3 regions of the Pseudomonas monsensis genome follow, and region 3 is predicted to be linked to each of the others. Evidence: predicted binding sites of a transcription regulator. Region 3 holds the regulator's gene; each other region holds the start of a gene.

Region 1 (7,830 bases), 330 kb from region 3:
TCGCGGCCCAGATCTTCCTCGACCATTGCCAGGGCCAGATCAATGCCGGCGGTGACGCCCGCCGAGGTCCAGACCGGGCCGTCGTTGATGAAAATCGGATTGGCTTCGACCTGCAACTTCGGGTGCTGCTGCGCCAATTGTTCGCAACGGGTCCAGTGCGTCACGACGCGGCGCCCGTCGAGCCAGCCACTGGCCGCCAACAGAAACGCGCCGGTGCACACCGAGGCGACGCGCCGGCATTTGGCCGCGTGTTCGCGCACCCAATCCACCAACAACGCGTCCTCAGCCGCCGGGTAAATGCCCCAGCCACCGGCGATGATCAAGGTATCGCTGGCCTGCTGCGGCAAAGGTTCGGCCAGCACCGCCAGCCCCGCCGAGGACATCACCGCCCCGCCCGCACTGGCAATCACCGACGGCGCATAGGGCAAGGGCAAACCGCGTTGGCGAGCGAGGTCGTTGGCCGAGGCGAACACCTGCAACGGCCCGGTGACGTCGAGGATCTGCATGTTGGCAAACGCGAGTACGTGAATGGCTTTGGGCATTTGGCGTAATTCGTGGGGTGATTGGCGTATACGCCAGAACCTACGCGCCTACAGTGAAGCCGTCCACCCCTTTTCATGGAGCAAGAACAATGACGCTGCAGATCGGTTTTCTGTTGTTCCCGCAAGTTCAGCAACTTGACCTGACCGGGCCGTACGACGTGCTCGCCTCGTTGCCGGGCGTGCAAGTGCATCTGATCTGGAAGGATTTGATGCCCGTTACCGCCAGCACCGGTCTGCTGCTGAAACCGACCACCACGTTCGAGGATTGCCCGGATCTGGATGTGATCTGCGTGCCAGGCGGTGGTGGCGTCGGCGCGTTGATGGAGGATGAGGTAACGCTGGCCTTCATCAAGCGTCAGGCTGCGCAGGCGAAGTACGTGACATCAGTGTGCACCGGTTCGCTGGTGCTCGGCGCGGCGGGCCTGCTGCAAGGCAAACGTGCGACCACGCATTGGGCGTATCACGATCTGCTGCCGACACTGGGCGCGATTGCGGTGAAGGATCGGGTGGTGCGTGACGGTAATCTGTTTACCGGCGGCGGGATCACGGCGGGGATTGATTTCGCCCTGGTGCTGGCGGCTGAACTGTTCGATGCCGACACGGCGCAATTGGTGCAGTTGCAGCTGGAATATGCGCCGGCGCCGCCGTTCAATGCCGGTAGCCCGGACACCGCGCCGGGGGCGATTGTCGATGAAGCTCGCCTGCGTGCCGCGCCATCGCTGAAGTTGCGCACGGAAATCACCGAGCGCGCGGCGGCGAAACTCAATCTGCACTGATTCCCAGCCATCCACAAAATCCTGTGGGAGCTGGCTTGCCAGCGATAGCGGTGGTCCAGTCGATGAGGATGTCGGTTGTGCAGGCCTCATCGCTGGCAAGCCAGCTCCCACAGGTAACGGGGCTGGACACAGGTTTTTGTGCTGCCCCGGTTTCCCCTTTCACCTTCACTTGTCCCCACGCCCCCACCCGTGTAGAAAGCCCTTCCACATATTCTGCACAGGGACTTTCCATGAAGGCGTTGCCATGGCTCTATCTGGCACTTCTCAGCCTCGGTTACGGGTGGGCGCTGAGCTACGGACAGCTCGGCTGGCTGGCGCTGATCAGCATCGGCCTTCTGTTATTTGCCGGATTTGCCGTGCGCCAGCAACAGGTACCGGTGGCGCGGTTTCTCGGTCATGGTCTGTTTATCGTCCTCGCCCTGTCGCTGGCCCTGCACTGGTTACCGGGTTTCTACAATGGTCGCGCCATCGACCCGCAGCGCTTCACCGACAACGCCGTGCCGTTTGCGATGTACCTGAATCTGGACAAACCGCTGATTGGTTTCTGGTTGTTGCTGGTCTGTCCGTGGATTGTCGCGCGGCGGTCGTTGCGCCTGACCGTATACGCCACCCTCCTCGCCCTGACCCTGAGCGCCATCCTCGCCCTCGGCGGCGCGCTGTTGCTTGGCGTCATCACTTGGGCGCCAAAGTGGCCCGACCCGGCATGGCTGTGGGTGTTGAACAACCTGCTGCTGGTGACACTGGTCGAAGAAGCGCTGTTTCGCGGCTATATACAGGGCGGGCTCAGCCGGCGCTTCCAGCACCTGCCCTACGGCGACAACCTCGCCCTGTTGCTGGCCTCGCTGCTGTTCGGCCTGGTGCACGCCGGTGCCGGCTGGACCTGGGTGTTGCTGGCGGGTCTGGCCGGTGTCGGCTATGGTCTGGCCTACCGCTTTGGCGGGCTGGGTGCGGCGATCGCCACGCACTTCGGGCTGAACCTGCTGCACTTTGCGCTGTTCACCTATCCGATGCTGGCGGGTTGAAGCAAGGCCCGTTTTGCGACGCCGTACTTATTACTGAAAAAAAACTTCAATAATTTCCTGACATCGCCGACAACCTTTCAAAGCCTTGCGGATTGAAAAACCATGCGTAACAACCAGCCCATTACACAACGCGAACGGACTTTCCCGGCTCAGCAGCGGTTGATCTCCACAACCGACGCCAAGGGCGTGATCACCTACTGCAACGACGCTTTCGTCGAGATCAGCGGGTTTTCGCGTGAAGAACTGATCCGTGCGCCGCACAACCTGGTCCGTCACCCCGACGTCCCGGCTGCGGTGTTTTCGCACATGTGGGGCACACTGAAACAAGGCTTGCCATGGATGGGCATTGTCAAGAATCGCTGCAAATCCGGTGACCATTACTGGGTGAACGCCTACGTGACACCGGTGTTCGATGGCAGTCAGGTGATCGGTTACGAGTCGGTGCGGATCAAACCCACCGCCGAACAGATCCGCCGTGCCGAAGCGCTCTACCAACGCATCAACCAGGGCAAGTCGGCGATCCCTTCCAGCGATAAATGGCTGCCGGTGCTGCAAGACTGGCTGCCGTTCATTCTGGTCAGCCAACTGAGCTTCGTGATCGGCGCGACCCTCAACTCGCACTGGGGCTTCGCCCTGGCGGCCGGTTTGTCGGTACCGCTGGGCCTGATGGGCCTGCAATGGCAGCAACGCGGGCTCAAGCGCCTGCTGCGCCTGGCCGAGCAGACCACTTCCGACCCGCTGATCGCGCAGATGTACACCGACAGCCGTGGCGCCCAGGCGCGTCTGGAAATGTCGATCCTCAGCCAGGAAGCGCGCCTGAAAACCTGCCTGACCCGTCTGCAGGACACCGCCGAACACCTGACCGATCAGGCCAAACAGTCCGACGCCCTGGCGCACAACAGCTCCAGCGGCCTGGAACGCCAGCGCGTGGAAACCGAACAGGTCGCCACCGCCGTCAACCAGATGGCCGCGACCACTCAGGAAGTGGCGAGCCACGTGCAGCGCACTGCTGACGCGACTCAGGAAGCCAATCGCCTGACCGGTCGCGGTCGTGACATTGCCGGCGAGACTCGCGAAGCCATTCAGCGTTTGTCGGTGGTCGTCGGCGAAACCGGCCTGACCGTGACCCAACTGGCCAAGGACAGCGACGAAATCGGCGGCGTAGTGGATGTGATCAAAGGCATCGCCGACCAGACCAACCTGCTCGCCCTCAACGCCGCCATCGAAGCGGCCCGTGCCGGCGAGATGGGCCGTGGTTTCGCGGTAGTGGCTGACGAAGTTCGCCAACTGGCGCAACGCACCAGCGAATCGACCGGGCAGATTCACGCCCTGATCGCTAAGTTGCAGCAGACGGCTTCGAGTGCCGTGCAAACCATGGAAGCCGGGCATCGCCAGGCTGAAGAAGGTGTAGCGCGGGTGCTGGAAGCGGATCAGGCGTTGGTCGGGATCAGTGAAGCGGTGGCCAACATCACCGACATGACCACGCAGATTGCTGCCGCGACCGAAGAGCAAAGTGCGGTGGCTGAAGAGATCAGCCGCAACATCAGCAATATTTCGGAACTGGCGGATCAGACTTCCGAGCAGGCGCATAACTCGGCGTTGTTGAGTGAAGAGCTGACCAAGACGGCGAATACGCAGTACTCGTTGGTGGAGCGGTTTAACCGCTGATTGAACTGGCGATAACAAAAAACCCGGAGGGCGAGAGCTTCCGGGTTTTTTGTTGTGTCAGTGAATATTTCCCCCTCACCCCAGCCCTCCCGAAACGTCGGACCGCCCCAAGGGGCGCGGGGGAAAGGGAGCCGATCTCTGTGCATTTCAGAATTTGAGTTCGACTCGGTATCTCAAGTCGGTGTACCTCGCACATTCTCCTCGGTCAGTCCCCTCTACCTCTGGGAGAGGGTTAGGGTGAGGGCAGGCCCCATAACTACTGAGGCAACTTCAGCTTATCCAGCAGTCGATTGACCAACAGCTCGTTGAGCATGATCACCTGTTGCAGCGCCAGCAGCGGTTTGCGCTCCGGGCCGCCGATTGAGTTGGCGATGTTGCCGGCCATGGCGTGGGCGTAAGAAAGCGACTCGCTCGCCTCGACCAGCAGGGTTTCGTCGTCCAGAGTGGGGTCGACGAGATAGACGGGGCGAAACTTGGGCGAGCTTGGCGGGGCCGCCAGGTCTTCAGGTTTGAGGTAGTAGTCGAGGGCGCGGTCGGTTGCTTCTTTGACCTTTTGCGAGCTGAGCGCGGGGTCGTGGGGGATTGGGTCTGTGGGTGGTGGGTTTGGTGTGATTTTGAACATGGATGAAGTCTCGTATCGAAATTAATAAAAGCCATCACCCTCGCTACCAAACGATGGGTGGCGGCCATGCGCGGGTTGGTAGACCGGTCGATACGGAAACCCGGCGCTCACGAATGAGCCCCACGCATGTCCACCATAAAAACGCAGCCGCAAAAAGAGGCTGAATAAGGTGGCGCCATACGGCGGTACCGAAGCGGGCTACCAAACCCGATCACTGATTTTCAGTGACAGGGAAACGATACCGCCCGCCCCATAGCCGCGTAAGCCGGCGGATTCTGGCGTACGCGTAGGTAACGGCGCAAGGTGTTGTAGGCTCGATGGCGTAACGTGTTGTGTGATTTAAACGTGCTTGCGCAATCATGTTTACGCACAGGAAATGCTGGACAGTGATCGCTTCCAGTTCTTTATCGTGTCAGCAGAATCGCCCCTCACCCTAACCCTCTCCCCGAGGGAGAGGGGACTGACCGAGGTGTTTGGGCAAGGTACACCGACGTGCGATACCGCGTTGAACTCCAGCTTTGAAAAGCACACATATCGGCCCTTCTCCATCCCAGAGAAAGGTGACTGATCGAGGTGTTTGGGAGAGCTACGCCGACGTGAAATACCGCGTTGAACTCAGATTCTGAAACAGATCAAAAGCCCCTCACCCTAACCCTCTCCCCGAGGGAGAGGGGACTGATCGAGGTGTTTGGGAGAGCTACGCCGACGTGAAATACCGAGTCGAACACAGATTTTGAAAAGCCCACAAATCGGCTCCCTCTCCCTCGGGAGAGGGCTGGGGTGAGGGGTAAATCCACCACAAATCCAAAGCCGAATACCCGTGCTCTTCACCACTCAATAGGCCGAGTGTCAGCTCGCCTGCTTTTGATCTTGATCCTCGGGCGACATCGGAAGGCTGAGTGGAGGGATTGATCCGGGGGTGGGAGCGCAGCGACCGTTTGGCGCAGCCAAACACATCGAGAGGAGGTGCAGCGCAGCAAACCGGAGGCGATGCGCCCGGATCAGTCCCGGAGCGAAGGAACCCCGAGCCCCAGCGAGCGGGCCGCACGTAGGAGCAAGCCTTTTTGGTTACTTTTTCGGCGTCTGGAAAAAGTGACCCGCCGTAAGGGCGGAACCCTAAGTAGCCGTTACCGCAGCAATGGATATGTACCCAAAACGAAGAACTGCAGCGCATCCAAGATCCATCCCCCTCACCCCAGCCCTCTCCCCCATGGGGGCGAGGGGAAAGGGAGCCAATCTTTATGCAGTTCGGAGTCTCGGTGAATCCTTGAGAAACTCGGCCACCTGCTGCGCAGCGCTAGCCAAATGCTGTTCATGGGTAAACCCAGAAACCTTCAACGGCTTCAAATCATGATCCCCAGCCACCAGCCACGCCACCTCAATACTCGGTGACAAGCTGTAAGCCTCAACCGCCTCACGATTGCCCAACGCATCCCGCTCCCCCTGCACAATCAAAGTCCGCGTCTGCAAAGAAGCCAAATGCTCAACCCGAGGCTTCTCCGGCTTCCCCACCGCATAAAACGGATAGCCCAGACACACCAACGCATCAGCCCCCAACTCATCAGCCAGCAGACTCGCCATCCGCCCGCCCATCGACTTCCCGCCAATGGCCAAAACCCCAGCGACATGACGCCGCACCTCGGCATACACCTCACGCCAACATTCCTGCAGCTTCGCAGCAGGATTCGGCGGCCGTTTAACCCCGTCCACCCGCCGCTGCGCCATATACGGAAACTCAAACCGCAACACATTCACCCCAAGCCCGGCAAGACGCCCAGCCATGTCATTCATCCAGTCACTGTCCATCGGCGCGCCCGCCCCATGCGCCAGGATCAACGTCGCCGAAGCCTTACCCGTGGCGGCATCCCACAACCATCCATGATCACGCACACACTGCGCCCATTGATCCCCGTCAATACTGGCCTTGTGCTGTTTGTCCATGCTTGCCTCGCTTTTAGTCTGCCTATAACTCCAGACGAAGGATTCGCGGCGTTCTCGCGCGCGCTCACTTCGGCTGAACCGTGGATGGGGAACCATGAACACTTCTATCAGTACCGCCTACAACTACAAGGTGGTCCGCCAATTCGCCATTATGACGGTGGTGTGGGGCATCGTCGGCATGGGCCTCGGGGTTTTTCTCGCGGCCCAATTGGTCTGGCCTGAACTCAACTTCAATTTGCCCTGGACCAGTTTCGGCCGTCTGCGCCCGCTGCACACCAACGCGGTGATCTTCGCGTTCGGTGGCTGTGCGCTGTTCGCCAGTTCGTTCTACTCGGTGCAACGCACCTGCCAGACCCAATTGTTTGCGCCGAAAATCGCCGCATTCTGCTTCTGGGGCTGGCAACTGGTGATCCTCCTGGCCGCGATCAGCCTGCCACTGGGTTACACCAGTTCCAAGGAATACGCCGAGCTGGAATGGCCGATCGACATCCTGATCACCATCGTCTGGGTCGCCTACGCCATCGTGTTCTTCGGCACGATCATGCAGCGCAAAACCAAACACATTTATGTGGGCAACTGGTTCTTCGGCGCGTTCATCATCACCGTGGCAATCCTGCACATCGTCAACAACCTTGAGTTGCCGGTGAGTTTCACCAAGTCCTACTCGGTGTACGCCGGTGCAACCGACGCGATGGTGCAATGGTGGTACGGCCACAACGCCGTGGGCTTTTTCCTCACCGCCGGTTTCCTCGGGATGATGTACTACTTCGTGCCGAAACAGGCCGAACGTCCGGTGTATTCGTATCGCCTGTCGATCGTGCACTTCTGGGCGCTGATCACCCTGTACATCTGGGCCGGCCCGCACCACTTGCACTACACCGCGCTACCGGACTGGGCGCAGTCGCTGGGCATGGTGATGTCGCTGATTCTGCTGGCACCGAGCTGGGGCGGCATGATCAACGGCATGATGACCCTCTCGGGCGCCTGGCATAAGTTGCGCAGCGACCCGATCCTGCGCTTCCTCGTGGTGTCGCTGGCGTTCTACGGCATGTCGACCTTCGAAGGGCCGATGATGGCGATCAAGACCGTCAACGCCCTCTCCCACTACACCGACTGGACCATCGGCCACGTGCACGCCGGCGCTCTGGGTTGGGTGGCGATGATTTCCATCGGCGCGCTGTACCACATGATCCCGAAAGTCTTCGGCAAAGAGCAGATGCACAGCATCGGCCTGATCAACGCGCACTTCTGGCTGGCGA
Region 2 (7,830 bases), 2.9 Mb from region 3:
TTCACCAGAGCCTCGTTGAGATCGCCACTGGCAAGAATGTGTTCAGCGACGAGAGCGGCCAGCCGACCGCGATGTTCCGCCATTTCATCGGCGGGCAGCAGGCGGGTATGGCGGATTTCACGGCGCTGTTTGCACCGAATGTGAACTCCTATCAGCGTCTGTGCCACCCGTTTGCGTCGCCAAATAACGCCTGCTGGTCCCACGATAACCGCGCCGCAGGGCTGCGGATTCCGGCCAGTTCGCCGGTCGCTCGTCGGGTCGAAAACCGGTTGCCGGGGGCCGACGCCAACCCCTATCTGGCCATCGCCGCCAGTCTGGCCGCCGGTTTGCATGGCATCGAGCATGAACTCGAACCGACCGAAGCGATTCAGGGCGAGTTCGAGGTGCCGGACAATCTTTCGCTGCCGTGTACCTTGCATGCCGCACTCGAGCGTCTGAAACGTAGCCAATTGGCGAGGGAACTGTTCGGACAAGAGTTCATCGAAGGCTACATCGCTTCGAAGACCATGGAGTTGACCAGTTTCTTTGACGAAATCACTCCCTGGGAACGGCGTGTTCTAGCAGCCCAGGCCTGACGTACTGTCGCCACCGGGCTATCGTTTTGATAGTCCGGTCTTTACTGCAAGGAGCCGCTCGGAACGCCGATGCGCCAAATCTGGAAATCCTTTCGAGCGCTGTATTTCGCCTCGCTGATGATGTTGATCGGCTCGGGCCTTCTATCTACTTATCTGGCGTTGCGCCTGGCCGCTGACCATGTCGACGGACTGTGGGTCGGTGCGCTGATGGCCGCCAACTATTTTGGCCTGGTGCTGGGCGGCAAGATCGGTCACCGCTTGATCGCCCGGGTCGGGCATATCCGCGCGTATTCGGCGTGTGCCGGGATCGTCGGCGCGGCAGTGCTCGGGCATGGACTGGTCGACTGGCTGCCGGCGTGGCTGGTGCTGCGGACCATCGTCGGCCTCGGCATGATGTGTCAGTACATGGTGATCGAGAGCTGGCTCAATGAGCAGGCCGACGCCAACCAGCGCGGCCTGGTATTCAGCGGTTACATGATCGCGTCCTATCTGGGGCTGGTGCTGGGGCAACTGATTCTGGTCATGCATCCCGGCCTGGGCCTGGAGCTGTTGATGCTGGTCGCGCTGTGTTTCGCCCTGTGTCTGGTGCCGGTGGCGCTGACTCGGCGAATTCACCCGGCGCCGCTGCATCCGGCGCCGATGGAGCCGCGCTTCTTTATCAAGCGCGTGCCGCAGTCGTTGAGTACGGTGCTGGGGGCCGGTCTGATCATCGGTTCGTTCTACGGTCTGGCGCCGCTGTATGCCTCGCAGCAGGGGCTGTCGACCGAGCAGGTCGGTCTGTTCATGGGTAGCTGCATTTTCGCCGGGCTGCTGGTGCAGTGGCCGTTGGGCTGGTTGTCCGACCGCTATGACCGGGCGCTGCTGATTCGTTGCTTTGCCGGGTTTCTCGCGGTGGCGGCATTGCCGTTGGCGATCCTGCCGCAGGTGCCGCTGGAGGTGCTGTTCGTGGTCGGCTTCCTCTGTTCGCTGGTGCAGTTCTGCCTTTATCCGCTGGCCGTGGCGTTCTCCAATGACCACGTCGAAGGTGATCGTCGGGTGTCGCTGACGGCGATGCTGCTGGTGACCTACGGGGTCGGCGCAAGTATCGGCCCGCTGCTGGCAGGTGTGCTGATGAAACTGTTCGGCAGCCAAAGTCTGTATGCGTTCTTCAGCTTCTTTGCACTGGTGCTGGTGTGGCGCATTCGTCCGAAAGCGGTGACCAATCTGCACCAGGTCGACGACGCGCCGCTGCATCACGTGGCGATGCCGGACAGCATGTCCAGCTCGCCATTGGTCGCCGCGCTTGACCCGCGGGTGGATGAGCAGGTGGTGCAGGAGCAGATGCAGACGACGGTGACGCCTGAGCCTGAGCCTGAGCCGGACAAAGAACCTGAATCTGAGCCCGTTGCAAACCCGGATGACGGCGGCGATAAACCTGCTCCGGACATCAGTGGTGCCAGGCCCTGACAGTTGAGCTGGGATGGAAATCTGTGGCGAGGGGATTTATCCCCGTTGGGCTGCGAAGCGGCCCTGAAGCCCGCAAATCACATCTTTACGACGCTCTGCGCTGAATGGTCTTACGCCTGCTGCGCAGTCGGACGGGGATAAATCCCCTCGCCACAGAATGTCTTGCCGAGCATTCATTCAGCGCAAAAAAAAGGGCAGTCCCGCCAAGGACTGCCCTTTTTCATTGTGCGTTCGACTCAGAGGTCGTCTTTATCGAAACGCCGTGCCTCACGCTGCAACTGGTACACGAAGCGCTCGACATTACGTGCCGCCGGGCCACTGATGTTGTGGAAGCGCAGGCCGGCGAAGGTGATGTTGAGTTTTTCTTCGAAGTGCAGATAGCGCAGTTCGACGGAGGTCGGCTGGTTGCCGAACAGCGGCGGAGCGATCAGCCGGTCATAGACCTGGCCCAGTTGCAGGCGGTCAGTGATGTCACCTTCGAAACGCAGCTTGCAGCCGGTCGCGGAGATATCCAGCAATTTGCCGTTGATTGGCGCCTTGAGCTTCTCGCCGCCCAGTTCGACGCTGACCAGATCGGTCAGTTTCAGCGCTGCGCGAAAGGCATTGCGGCGCTGGTGGTAAACCACTTCAGTGGGCAAGTCGCCAGTGTAGAAACGGTCGCCATCGGACTCTTCGATGTTCAGCCTGCCGGTGCATTCCCAGGCAATGCGCACGCCTTCGTGAAAGCCTTCGACCTTGAACGGCTCGCCGGCCAGCAGGAAGCGTTCGCCATCGCGCGGGATCATCTCGTCTAGGGCGATCGAGGCGCTGTCGCGGTCAACCTTGATCAAATAACTCTGGAAGCGCTGGCTGCGTTCATGGAAGGTGATGATCAGTGGATCATGACTCTCTTGCAGTTGGCGCAGGTTGCTGGAGATTTCCAGGGGCGTGGTCAGCACCTTTGGTGGCTGCGGAGCATCATCCGCGCTTAGGGCGTTTGGCACGTTTTCTCAATCTCCAGACAAAATTTGACGATGACTAGCCAGCATTTTGCCAGCATGCTTCACGTGTTGATAGTGCAGGCCCATCGAATGGCTCACGCCTGGCTGAACGTACGCGGCTTGACGGGCTTGGCGAAGGTTCCGCTGGCGTCGTAGAGCGCTGGCGGCTCGCCACCGGTGAGGATTTTCAGCTGATTGGCTGTGGCAGCCTGCTGGACCAGGATCGATTGGCCATTGTTGACGTTGGCCGCCTGGCATTGGGCAATGAGATCGGTGAGGACATCACTTTGACTGAGCAATTGGTCGCCGATGCTCGACTGGCTGGCCAATTGCTCAAGACCCTGCCGATTGGTCGGCAGGTTGAGGCTGGCGAGGATTTCGCTGCGCTTGCGGCCATGCTGTTCGAGCAGAATGATCAATGCCTGTTTGCGCGCCAGAATTTCTTCCAGCAGTGGCATGTCGCGACCGTGCAAGGCGAGGGACTCGTTTTGCAGCAACTCCAGCAATTGTTGAGCTGGAGCAAAGTCGTCGATGATCAGTTGCAATAAATTAGTGTCGTGCATGGCTGGCCTTGGTTTCTAAGCGTCCAAAAGCCTCGCGCTGGCGGTGGCCTAGCGCTGGGCTTCGAAGTTGAGCAGTTTGCTGGCTACACGGTTGCTGTCGACTTTATAGCTGCCATCGGCAATCGCGGCTTTCAACTCGGCCACACGGGCTTTGTCGACAGCAGGCTGATCGCGCAGCTTGTCAGTGACCTTCTGCAACTGTTGAGCCTCATTACTGAGGTGTACCGATTCCCCGCTTTTTGCGGTACTGGCCGATTCGGCCGGGGTATTCAGCGGTGCGGAAGTGCCGTTTTCAACGGTTTCCTTCGGCGCGCTGGTACGCGTACTGCCTGTAAGTGACGAGGAGCTGTTCAAACGGCTGAAATCGATGACCATGATAAAAAACCTCTGGGAATTTGGACGCTTGCCATGTTTTCGGCCATCCCCTGGAAAACTTTAGGCCCATTTGGCAATGAGCCTCATGTACCGGCGCGTGTCCTGCTGCGGCACAGTTTAGGGAAGCGGCGAGGTCGGCGCCAGTTTTCTGCTCAGTGGTTCACATGGCCACTTCCACTTGGCCGGGCGCGATGACCTGCGCCTTGATGACCCGCTGGGAGTTGAGGTTTTTCACCCGGATCTGCTCCTTCAAACCGCCGTTGGACAGGGCTTCGCCCGGCATTCGCACAGCCAGCGTACCGCTGCGGGCGATGATGACCACTTGATCGCCCTTGCGAATGACTTCTGCCTGTTCCAGGTGCACTTGGGTAATCACCTGATCGGCGACCGTTGGTCGGGTCAATTTCTGCCCGATCGCTTCGTCTACCGACGTCAGAAATCCCTGATTGATCAGGCTGACGTCGCGCTCGCGCAAGGTCACGTCCCGCGGCTCGATAATGCCGGCGCGTTTGAGCGGCCGAGTGGTGGTCACAATCTCGCGAAACAGGCGGACTTGAGCGGGCACGAACACGGTCCAGGGCGAGGTGCCTTCACAGCGAACCTTTACCGTTACCCGGCCCAACGGACGTGCCGGACTCTCCAGGCTGGCTGTCAATTCCTTGTCGCACATAGGCATGTGCATGCGGGGGTCGAGCTGGTTTACTTCGATTTCGTAGCGGCCTTCCGTTTGACTGGTAGCCAGATAGTCTTCTACGGTGAACTCAAGAAAGCCCTGAGTGACGCCGATAAGCATGTCAGGCAAGGTAACCGCATCAGCAATGGCAGGGCTGCCAGCGAAAAAGAAGCAAACGGCGGACACCGCGCAAAGCCCTCTGCGAAGGGAAGATGTCAGGCGTCGGAAAAATGTCGTTTGAGCGTTCATACGAGTTAAAAAGCAAGCGCCGTGCCGTTTAGCAATGAATGTGCGTCGCAACAACACTTGGCGTTGGTGTAGGAGTCTGGGCATGGCTGGTGTAATGGATTCGGTAAACCAGCGCACGCAACTGGTAGGGCAGAATCGCCTGGAGCTGTTGTTGTTCCGTCTCGACGGTCATCAGCTCTACGGAATCAACGTGTTCAAGGTGCGGGAAGTGCTGCAATGCCCGTCGCTGACGTTGATGCCCAAGTCCAGTCCTGTCGTGTGCGGGGTGGCGAATATCCGGGGGGCAACCATTCCGATCCTCGATCTGGCAATGGCGACCGGTTCCGGGGCGTTGAAAGACAAGAACAGTCCGTTCGTGATCATTACGGAGTACAACACCAAGACCCAGGGTTTCCTGGTTCGCTCGGTGGAGCGCATCGTCAACATGAACTGGGAAGAGATCCATCCGCCACCCAAGGGCACGGGTCGCGATCACTACCTGACCGCTGTGACTCGAGTGGACAATCAGTTAGTCGAAATCATCGACGTCGAGAAAGTGCTGGCGGAAGTGGCGCCGACGCCGGAAGCGATTTCGGTGGGTGTGGTCGACGTCGAAACCCAGAGCAAGGCGTTGTCGCTGCGAGTGCTGACGGTCGATGACTCGTCGGTGGCGCGCAAGCAGGTCACGCGATGCCTGCAGACGGTCGGCGTCGAAGTGGTGGCGCTGAACGATGGCAAGCAGGCGCTGGACTACCTGCGCAAGCTGGTCGACGAGGGCAAGAAGCCGGAAGAAGAGTTCCTGATGATGATTTCCGACATCGAGATGCCGGAGATGGACGGGTACACCCTGACGGCGGAAATCCGCAGCGATCCACGCATGCAAAAGCTTCATATCATCCTGCATACTTCGTTGTCGGGGGTATTCAATCAGGCGATGGTCAAGAAAGTCGGTGCCGATGACTTCCTGGCCAAATTCCGTCCTGATGACCTGGCATCCCGGGTAGTCGACCGGATCAAAGCAGCAGATATCAGCTAGGGGCGCTTTGCCCCTGGCGGTCAACACGATTTAAGAGGCGGCATCATTGTCTACGGGTAATTTGGATTTCGAACAGTTCCGGGTCTTCCTGGAAAAAGCCTGTGGCATTTTGCTCGGTGAAAACAAGCAGTACCTGGTCTCGAGCCGTCTCAACAAACTGATGGAGCAGCAAGGCATCAAATCCCTGGGTGAGCTGGTTCAGCGCATCCAGACCCAGCCGCGCAGCGGTTTGCGCGAGCAGGTGGTCGATGCCATGACGACCAACGAAACCCTGTGGTTTCGTGACACCTATCCGTTTGAAGTCTTGAAGAACAAGGTGCTGCCCGAGGCGATCAAGGCCAGCCCCAACCAGCGTCTGCGGATCTGGTCGGCGGCGTGCTCGTCGGGTCAGGAACCGTATTCGCTGTCGATGTCGATCGACGAGTTCGAGCGCAGCAACCTCGGCCAGTTGAAGATGGGCGTGCAGATCGTTGCCACGGATTTGTCCGGCAGCATGCTGACCAACTGCAAGACCGGCGAGTACGACAGCCTGGCGATTGGTCGCGGCTTGTCCGCCGACCGTCTGCAGCGTTACTTCGACCCGAAAGGGCCGGGGCGCTGGGTGATCAAGGCGCCGATCAAGAACCGGGTGGAATTCCGTTCGTTCAACCTGCTCGACAGCTACGCCAGTCTGGGCAAGTTCGACATCGTGTTCTGCCGCAACGTGCTGATCTACTTCTCCGCCGAGGTGAAGAAAGACATCCTGTTGCGCATTCACAGCACGCTGAAACCGGGCGGGTATCTGTTCCTTGGCGCTTCCGAAGCGTTGAACGGTTTGCCGGATCATTACCAGATGGTCCAGTGCAGCCCGGGGATCATTTACCAGGCGAAGTGATTGGCTGCAGCAACACAAAAAAACGGGAGGCCCTAAAAGGCCTCCCGTTTTTTTGTGCCTGGCATTCAGTCTCAATTCACCCCAAACCCCCTGTAGGAGTGAGCCTGCTCGCGATAGCGGTAGCACATCCAACATCATCGGCGCCTGCACACCGCTATCGCGAGCAGGCTCACTCCTCCAGAGGACATTGGTGGGTGAGAAGGGAGGGCAAGCGGCAGAAAAGCGGCATCCGGCGGAAACCGGTTGCCGCTTTTCTGGCATTGCCGCATTGCCGATCCCCCGCCAGGCCCCGGTTTACGGGGGTTCTTCTGTTTGGCACGGCCCTTGCTAAAGCTCAGGTACGAAAAACCGGTCACCTGAAGGTTCCCGACATGAGCATCAGCTTCGACAAAGCGCTCGGCATTCACGAACAAGCATTGGGCTTCCGCGCCCAGCGTGCCGAAGTGTTGGCCAACAACATCGCCAACGCCGACACCCCGAACTACAAGGCGCGGGATCTGGACTTCTCCAAAGTGCTCGAAGCACAGACCGAGAAAACCAAACGCGGTGGCACGTTTGCCCTGAACATGACCAACAGCCGTCACATCGAGGCCGAAGGTCTGGGCAATGGCGACGAATCGCTGATGTATCGCACACCGATGCAGCCTTCGATCGACCAGAACACCGTGGACGCTCAACTGGAGCAGTCGAACTACGCGGAAAACGCGGTCGGCTTCCAGGCCAGCTTCACCCTGCTCAACAGCAAATTCAAAGGGCTGGTGTCAGCCCTGCGCGGAGAGTAATCCATGTCCCTGTCCAGCGTTTTCAACATTGCCGGCAGCGGCATGAGCGCACAAACCACGCGTCTGAACACCGTGGCCTCGAACATCGCCAACGCCGAAACCGTTTCGTCGAGCATCGACCAGACCTACCGCGCCCGTCACCCGGTGTTCGCCACCATGTTCCAGGGCGGCCAGAACAGCGGCAGCAACTCGCTGTTCCAGAGTCAGGACGCTGCCGGTCAAGGCGTGCAGGTGCTTGGTGTGGTCGAAGACCAGAGCAACCTCGAAGCGCGTTACGAGCCGAACCATCCGGCCGCCG
Region 3 (7,830 bases):
TTTGAGCAGGCGCGCGCCTTCACGGCCGTCGGCGCCCATGCCGGTCAAGACGACCGCCAGAACTTTGTCACCGTAGGACTTGGCCGCGGAACCGAAGGTGATGTCCACGCACGGCTTGTAATTCAGACGCTCGTCGCCCGGGAGGATTTTCACCGCGCCACGGCCGTCGATCATCATCTGCTTGCCACCCGGCGCCAGCAGCGCCAGGCCCGGACGCAGGATGTCGCCATCCTCGGCTTCCTTGACGCTGATGCGGCACAGCTTGTCCAGACGCTCGGCAAACGCCTTGGTGAACGCCGCCGGCATGTGCTGGATCAGCACGATCGGTGCCGGGAAGTTCGCCGGCAACTGGGTCAGCACCCGTTGCAGGGCAACCGGGCCACCGGTCGAAGTACCGATGGCGACCAGTTTGTAGGCTTTGCGTTTCGGTGCCGGCGACGAAGCGCTGGCGGCCGGAGCGCGCGCCGGAGCAGGCGCCGGTGCCGGGCGAGCCGGAGCACTGGTGCTGTGGCTGCTGAAGCTCGATGCCGCCGGTGCTGGCGCAGGCGTCGGTGCAGCGGCCGGAGCCGGCGCACTGTAGGCACTGAAACGACGATTACTGCGCGAGATGCTATGGACCTTCTCGCACAGCAGTTGCTTGACCTTCTCCGGGTTACGCGAGATGTCTTCAAAATTCTTCGGCAGGAAATCCACCGCGCCGGCATCCAGCGCATCCAGGGTTACCCGGGCGCCTTCGTGGGTCAGCGAGGAGAACATCAACACCGGGGTCGGGCAGCGCTGCATGATGTGCCGCACTGCCGTGATGCCATCCATCATCGGCATCTCGTAGTCCATGGTGATCACGTCCGGCTTGAGCGCCAGGGCCTGATCAATCGCCTCTTTACCGTTGGTTGCGGTGCCGACCACCTGAATGCTCGGATCCGCTGAAAGAATTTCCGAGACGCGGCGGCGGAAAAAACCCGAATCGTCCACCACCAGGACTTTGACTGCCATAAACACTCCATTAGGTGCAGCGGGACGTTGTCGCCCCGCTGCCCCGGATTCAAATACGCCGTGCGGCGTAACGCTTGAGCATGCTAGGAACATCGAGGATCAGCGCGATGCGGCCGTCACCGGTGATGGTGGCGCCGGACATGCCCGGAGTGCCCTGCAGCATTTTGCCCAATGGCTTGATGACCACTTCTTCCTGGCCGACCAGTTGATCGACGACGAAGCCGATCCGCTGGGTGCCCACCGAAAGGATCACCACATGGCCTTCGCGCTGCTCTTCGTGAGCGGCGGAGCTGACCAGCCAGCGCTTGAGGTAGAACAACGGCAACGCCTTGTCCCGCACGATCACCACTTCCTGGCCGTCCACCACGTTGGTGGTCGACAGGTCGAGGTGGAAGATTTCGTTGACGTTGACCAGCGGGAACGCGAACGCCTGATTGCCAAGCATCACCATCAGCGTCGGCATGATCGCCAGGGTCAGCGGCACCTTGATGACGATCTTCGAGCCCTGGCCCTTGGTCGAGTAGATGTTGATCGAACCGTTGAGCTGGGAAATCTTGGTCTTCACCACGTCCATGCCGACACCGCGGCCGGACACGTCGGAGATCTCGGTCTTGGTCGAGAAACCCGGGGCGAAGATCAGGTTGTAGCACTCGGTATCGCTCAGGCGATCGGCCGCGTCCTTGTCCATCACGCCGCGTTTTACCGCGATCGAACGCAGGACGTTCGGGTCCATGCCCTTGCCGTCGTCGGAGATCGACAACAGGATGTGGTCGCCTTCCTGCTCGGCCGCCAGCACCACGCGACCGCCACGGGCCTTGCCCGACGCTTCGCGTTCTTCCGGCGACTCGATGCCGTGGTCGACAGCGTTGCGCACCAAGTGGACCAGCGGGTCGGCCAGGGCCTCGACAAGGTTTTTGTCGAGGTCGGTTTCTTCACCCACCAGTTCCAGGTTGATCTCTTTCTTGAGCTGACGCGCGAGGTCGCGAACCAGACGCGGGAAGCGCCCGAAGACCTTCTTGATCGGCTGCATCCGGGTCTTCATCACCGCGGTCTGCAAGTCAGCCGTGACCACGTCGAGGTTCGACACGGCCTTGGACATGGCTTCGTCGCCGCTGTTGAGACCCAGGCGCACCAGGCGGTTACGCACCAGCACCAGTTCGCCGACCATGTTCATGATTTCGTCGAGACGCGCGGTGTCGACTCGCACGGTGGTCTCGGCTTCGCTCGCCGGTTTTTCCGGTGGCGGAGTTGCTGGAGCACGAGCCGGCGCCGGTGCAGCAGCGGCAGCCGGTTTTGGCGTTTCAGCTTTTGGCTCAGGCTTGGCAGCGGCCTTCGGCGCGGCGGCCGGAGCCGCTGCAGCCTTGGCGGCAGGCGCGGCGACTGTCGACGCGGAGCCGGCCGTCGCAGCGCTTGCATCGAACTTGCCTTTGCCGTGCAGCTCGTCGAGCAGCGATTCGAACTCGTGATCGCTGATCAGGTCGCTGCCGGCAGCAGCGGCTACCGGTGCGGCAGGTGCCGCCGGTGCCGAGGCGATCGCCGACTCCAGCGCTTCCACGGCGAAGTTGCCCTTGCCGTGCAACTGATCAAGCAGTGCTTCGAATTCGTCGTCGGTGATGTCCGAGCTGTCGCCCGCCGCCGGTGCCGCAGGCGCTGCCGTCGGTGCAACGGCGTCAGGTGCGAACTGGCCTTTGCCGTGCAACTGATCGAGCAGCGACTCGAACTCGGCATCGGTGATTTCATCGCTGGCGGCCGCTTCGGCAGTTTGCACCGGTGCAGCAACGACCGGGGCTTCGGCTTCGGCCTTGACGGCGTTCAGCGAGTCCAGCAGCTGTTCGAATTCGTTATCGGTGATGTCGCCCGAATCGCCCGAATCGCCTTCGACGACCAGTTCTTCGATCATCTCGGCCACCGGTGAAGCCGGGGCTTGATCGGCCGTTTGCGGCTCGGCCAGACGCGCCAGCGCGGCCAGCAGTTCCGGGGTGGCGGCGGTGATCGGGGCACGTTCACGGACTTCGCTGAACATGCTGTTCACCGCGTCCAGTGCTTCGAGCACCACGTCCATCAGTTCGGCATCAACGCGGCGTTCACCCTTGCGCAGGATGTCGAACACGTTTTCGGCGATGTGACAGCACTCCACCAGCTCGTTGAGCTGAAGGAAGCCGGCGCCCCCTTTTACAGTATGGAAACCGCGAAAAATTGCGTTGAGCAGATCTGCATCATCCGGGCGGCTTTCCAGCTCAACCAGTTGTTCGGACAGTTGCTCAAGAATCTCGCCGGCCTCAACCAGGAAATCCTGAAGGATCTCTTCATCGGCGCCGAAGCTCATTAATGGGGTGCTCCTACAGGTCTAAAAACCTAAAACTCAAAATCCAAGGCTGGATAGCAAATCGTCCACATCGTCCTGACCGGACACAACGTCTTCTCGTTTATCGGCATGAATCTGCGGACCTTCACCCTGCGAGAGATGTTTTTGTGGATCTTTTTCTGCAAGCATCGCGGCGCGGTCATGTTCGATGCCCGCAAAGCGGTCCACCTGACTGGCCATGAGCACGAGTTTGAGCAAATTGCTTTCGACTTCGGTGACCAGTTGGGTCACGCGCTTGATCACCTGACCGGTCAGGTCCTGGTAATCCTGGGCCAGCAGGATGTCGTTGAGGTTGCTCGACACCGCACGGTTGTCCGTGCTGCTGCGCGACAGAAAACCGTCGACCCGACGCGCCAGTTCGCGGAACTCTTCAGCCCCGACCTCGCGACGCATGAAGCGACCCCAATCGGTGCTCAGGGCCTGGGCTTCGTCAGCCAGGCCATTGACCACCGGGGTGGCGCTTTCCACCAGATCCATGGTGCGGTTGGCCGCGGCTTCAGTCAGCTTGACCACATAGCCCAGGCGTTCGGTGGCGTCGGTGATTTGCGACACTTCCTCGGCCTGCGGCATGTGCGGATCAATCTGGAAGTTGACGATCGCACTGTGCAGTTCGCGCGTGAGCTTGCCCACTTCCTGATACAGGCCGCGGTCACGGGTCTGATTGAGCTCATGGATCAGTTGCACAGCGTCGCCGAACCTGCCTTTTTCAAGGCTCTCGACCAGTTCGACCGCGTGTTTTTTCAGGGTCGACTCGAAATCGCCCTGTGAAGATTCGTTATGCTCCATAGCTCCCCCGCGCGTTCATCAGCCGATGCGTTCGAAAATCTTCTCGATTTTTTCTTTCAGCGCCTGAGCCGTGAAAGGTTTGACCACGTAGCCGTTCACACCGGCCTGGGCCGCTTCGATGATCTGCTCACGCTTGGCTTCTGCCGTCACCATCAGCACGGGCAGGTGCTTGAGTTTTTCATCGGCACGTACGTGGCGCAGCAGGTCGATACCGGTCATGCCCGGCATGTTCCAGTCCGTTACCAGAAAGTCGATGCTTCCGCTGTTGAGCACCGGAATGGCAGTGGTGCCATCGTCGGCCTCGACGGTGTTGGTGAACCCCAGATCACGCAGCAGGTTCTTGATGATCCGCCGCATCGTTGAGAAGTCATCAACGATGAGGATTTTCATGTTCTTGTCCAATTCGACCTCCAAGCAGTCTTAAACGCGCCCAGCACCTGGACGCGCCATTTCAATCAATCCGGCGTAGCACTCGAAGACTGTCTGGAGCACAACAGAGCAAGACCGGTGCCGTTCATCACCGCACCAGCCTCGTTCGCAGTGTCCCCACACTGCCTTCAGCGCGCTCGCCACTCCCCCAAACGCCCCCGCAAGCGGGCCGCGCACTGGCTGTGTAACTGGCTGACCCGCGACTCACTGACGCCAAGGACTTCACCGATTTCCTTGAGGTTCAGCTCTTCGTCGTAGTACAGCGCCAACACCAGTCGCTCACGCTCCGGCAAATTGGCAATCGCGTCCGCCAGTGCGGCCTGGAAACGTTCATCTTCCAGATCGCGTGACGGCTCAAGATGAGCACTGGCGCCATCCTCGTGCAGCCCTTCGTGTTCGCCGTCCTGCAACAGGTCGTCGAAACTGAACAGGCGGCTGCCCAGGGTGTCATTCAAAATCCCGTAGTAATCGTCGAGACTCAATTGGAGTTCGGCCGCAACCTCGTGATCTTTAGCATCACGGCCGGTTTTAGCTTCAATTGCCCGAATTGCGTCGCTGACCATACGGGTGTTGCGGTGAACCGAGCGTGGCGCCCAGTCCCCTTTACGGACTTCATCGAGCATCGCGCCGCGGATTCGAATGCCCGCGTACGTTTCGAAACTGGCACCTTTGCTGGCGTCGTATTTGGTCGAGACTTCGAGCAGACCGATCATGCCGGCCTGAATCAGGTCTTCGACCTGCACACTGGCCGGCAAGCGTGCCAGCAAGTGGTAGGCAATGCGTTTGACCAGTGGCGCGTAACGCTCGATCAACTCGTATTGCGCGTCGCGTGCCGACTTCTTGTAGTAATTCATACCGCTGGCGGTCATAGCACTGGTCCTGCCGTTTGCTGCACGAGGCGCTCGACGAAAAATTCCAGGTGGCCGCGCGGGTTCGCCGGCAGCGGCCAGGTGTCGACCTTCTGGGCGATGGCCTTGAACGCCAGGGCGCACTTGGAACGCGGAAAGGCTTCATAGACCGCACGCTGCTTCTGCACCGCCTTACGCACGCTTTCGTCGTAAGGCACGGCGCCGACGTATTGTAGGGCCACGTCAAGGAAGCGATCCGTGACCTTGGTCAACTTGGCGAACAGGTTGCGCCCTTCCTGCGGGCTCTGGGCCATGTTGGCCAGCACGCGGAAGCGGTTCATGCCGTAATCGCGGTTGAGCAGTTTGATCAGCGCGTAGGCGTCGGTAATGGACGTCGGCTCGTCGCAGACCACCAGCAACACTTCCTGCGCGGCGCGTACAAAACTGACTACCGAGTCACCAATACCCGCAGCGGTGTCGATCACCAGCACGTCGAGATTGTCGCCGATGTCGCTGAACGCCTGAATCAGGCCGGCGTGCTGCGCCGGGCTCAGGTGCACCATGCTCTGGGTGCCGGAAGCGGCCGGCACGATGCGGATCCCGCCGGGGCCCTGCAACAGGACGTCGCGCAGCTCGCAGCGGCCTTCGATCACGTCGGCCAAAGTACGTTTGGGGGTCAGTCCCAGCAGAACGTCGACGTTCGCCAGCCCCAGGTCGGCGTCCAGCAGCATGACCCGACGGCCAAGCTCTGCCAGCGCCAGAGACAAGTTCACTGACACGTTAGTCTTGCCGACGCCACCTTTGCCGCCGGTCACCGCGATCACCTGTACGGGATGCATGCTGCCCATGTTATTTCTTTACCTTGTCTTGCATAGACGGAGGCCACATTACTGGCTGCGCGTTCACAACCGGAACAATGCATGGCAGGCCATCGATGTAGGTACAAAAACTGTTCATGAATACCTCAGCCTACCTGCTTGGTCGGGCTGTGATAGATATCAGCGAACATGTCAGCCATGGCTTCTTCGCTGGGTTCTTCCTGCATTTGCACGCTGACGGCGCGGCTGACCAGTTGATGACGGCGCGGCAGATGCAGATCATCCGGAATCCGTGGGCCATCGGTCAGGTACGCGACCGGCAATTCATGACTGATCGCCAGGCTCAACACTTCGCCAAGGCTGGCCGTTTCATCCAGTTTAGTCAGGATGCACCCGGCAAGCCCGCAACGCTTGTAACTGTGATAAGCGGCGGTTAGAACCTGTTTCTGGCTGGTGGTTGCCAGCACCAGATAATTTTTTGAACGGATGCCGCGCCCGGCCAGACTTTCCAGCTGCATGCGCAGGGCCGGATCACTGGCTTGCAGGCCGGCAGTATCAATCAGCACCACGCGTTTGCGCAGCAACGGATCCAGCGCCTGCACCAGCGACTGGCCCGGATCAACGTGCGTCACCGGCACATTGAGAATCCGCCCGAGGGTCTTGAGCTGTTCCTGTGCACCGATGCGGAAGCTGTCCATGCTCACCAGCGCCACGTTGTGCGCGCCGTATTTGAGCACATAACGCGCGGCCAGTTTGGCCAGCGTGGTGGTCTTGCCCATGCCGGCCGGGCCGACCATGGCAATCACCCCGCCCTCTTCCAGCGGCTCGACTTCCGGCACGGCAATCATCCGCGCCAGATGCGCGAGCAACATGCGCCAGGCCTGACGCGGCTCTTCGATATCGGTGATCATCGACAGCAGATCGCGCGACAGCGGGCCGGACAGGCCGATGCGCTGCAGACGGCGATACAGATTGGCCTGCGCCGGGCGGCTGCCTTGCAGCTGATTCCAGGCCAGGGTGCCAAGCTGCACTTCCATCAGTTCGCGCAGGCTGTTCAATTCGAAGCGCATCGAGTCCAGCGCACGCGGGTCGACACCGCCGGAGGACTGCGCAGGGGCCGGGGCCGGACGCGCCGGAGCGGCGTAGGCCGGCTCGCTCAACGGTTCGGCAGCAGTCAGCGGCAGGCCGGCCGTCAACGGCAGCCCGGCGAACAACTGGCGATTGGTATTGCCGTCGGCTTCGCCACGCAGGCTCAGTTCGGCCTGGGCGGTGACGATGCGCGATTGGGTCTTGCGCAGCTCGTCTTCGAGTTCCATGTTCGGAACCCGAGGCGCCAGCGCCGACAATTTGTAATCCAGCGCCGCCGTCAGCTCGACGCCGCCGGCAATGCGGCGGTTGCCAATGATGGCGGCATCAGCGCCCAGCTCATCACGAACCAGCTTCATGGCCTGACGCATATCGGCGGCGAAAAAACGCTTAACTTGCATAAACCACTACCTCAGCCGTTGGGCCCTACTGTCGCAACGATGGTCACTTGCTTGTTGTCCGGAATTTCCTGGTAGGCCAGCACGTGCAATCCAGGGACTGCCAG

Evidence for each region. The regulator FliA, encoded in region 3, starts transcription of late flagellar genes. The targets are predictions, from matches to a motif close to CTAAAGTTTNNNNNNNNNNNGCCGNTAA.
Region 1: a site for FliA is predicted at 2,386-2,413, ahead of HV782_RS10345 (methyl-accepting chemotaxis protein). Genes of this name have one in related genera too.
Region 2: a site for FliA is predicted at 3,976-4,003, ahead of flgM (flagellar biosynthesis anti-sigma factor FlgM). Genes of this name have one in related genera too.

The regions. Positions count from the first base shown of each region.
Region 1 is NZ_CP077087.1:2,345,821-2,353,650, reverse strand. It holds gene HV782_RS10360 (GlxA family transcriptional regulator) at 1-542, opposite strand, end outside; gene inhA (isonitrile hydratase) at 632-1,318, shown strand; gene HV782_RS10350 (CPBP family intramembrane glutamic endopeptidase) at 1,549-2,340, shown strand; gene HV782_RS10345 (methyl-accepting chemotaxis protein) at 2,443-4,008, shown strand; gene HV782_RS10340 (DUF6124 family protein) at 4,265-4,630, opposite strand; gene HV782_RS10335 (alpha/beta family hydrolase) at 5,870-6,571, opposite strand; gene ccoN (cytochrome-c oxidase, cbb3-type subunit I) at 6,666-7,830, shown strand, end outside.
Region 2 is NZ_CP077087.1:4,920,589-4,928,418, reverse strand. It holds gene HV782_RS21735 (glutamine synthetase family protein) at 1-575, shown strand, start outside; gene HV782_RS21730 (MFS transporter) at 645-2,021, shown strand; gene HV782_RS21725 (flagellar brake protein) at 2,258-3,004, opposite strand; gene HV782_RS21720 (flagella synthesis protein FlgN) at 3,097-3,564, opposite strand; gene flgM (flagellar biosynthesis anti-sigma factor FlgM) at 3,613-3,939, opposite strand; gene flgA (flagellar basal body P-ring formation chaperone FlgA) at 4,100-4,861, opposite strand; gene HV782_RS21705 (chemotaxis protein CheV) at 4,944-5,876, shown strand; gene cheR (protein-glutamate O-methyltransferase CheR) at 5,923-6,750, shown strand; gene flgB (flagellar basal body rod protein FlgB) at 7,122-7,532, shown strand; gene flgC (flagellar basal body rod protein FlgC) at 7,536-7,830, shown strand, end outside.
Region 3 is NZ_CP077087.1:2,019,339-2,027,168, reverse strand. It holds gene HV782_RS08830 (protein-glutamate methylesterase/protein-glutamine glutaminase) at 1-993, opposite strand, end outside; gene HV782_RS08825 (chemotaxis protein CheA) at 1,043-3,319, opposite strand; gene HV782_RS08820 (protein phosphatase CheZ) at 3,356-4,144, opposite strand; gene HV782_RS08815 (chemotaxis response regulator CheY) at 4,163-4,534, opposite strand; gene fliA (RNA polymerase sigma factor FliA) at 4,702-5,442, opposite strand; gene fleN (flagellar synthesis regulator FleN) at 5,439-6,269, opposite strand; gene flhF (flagellar biosynthesis GTPase FlhF) at 6,386-7,726, opposite strand; gene flhA (flagellar biosynthesis protein FlhA) at 7,738-7,830, opposite strand, start outside.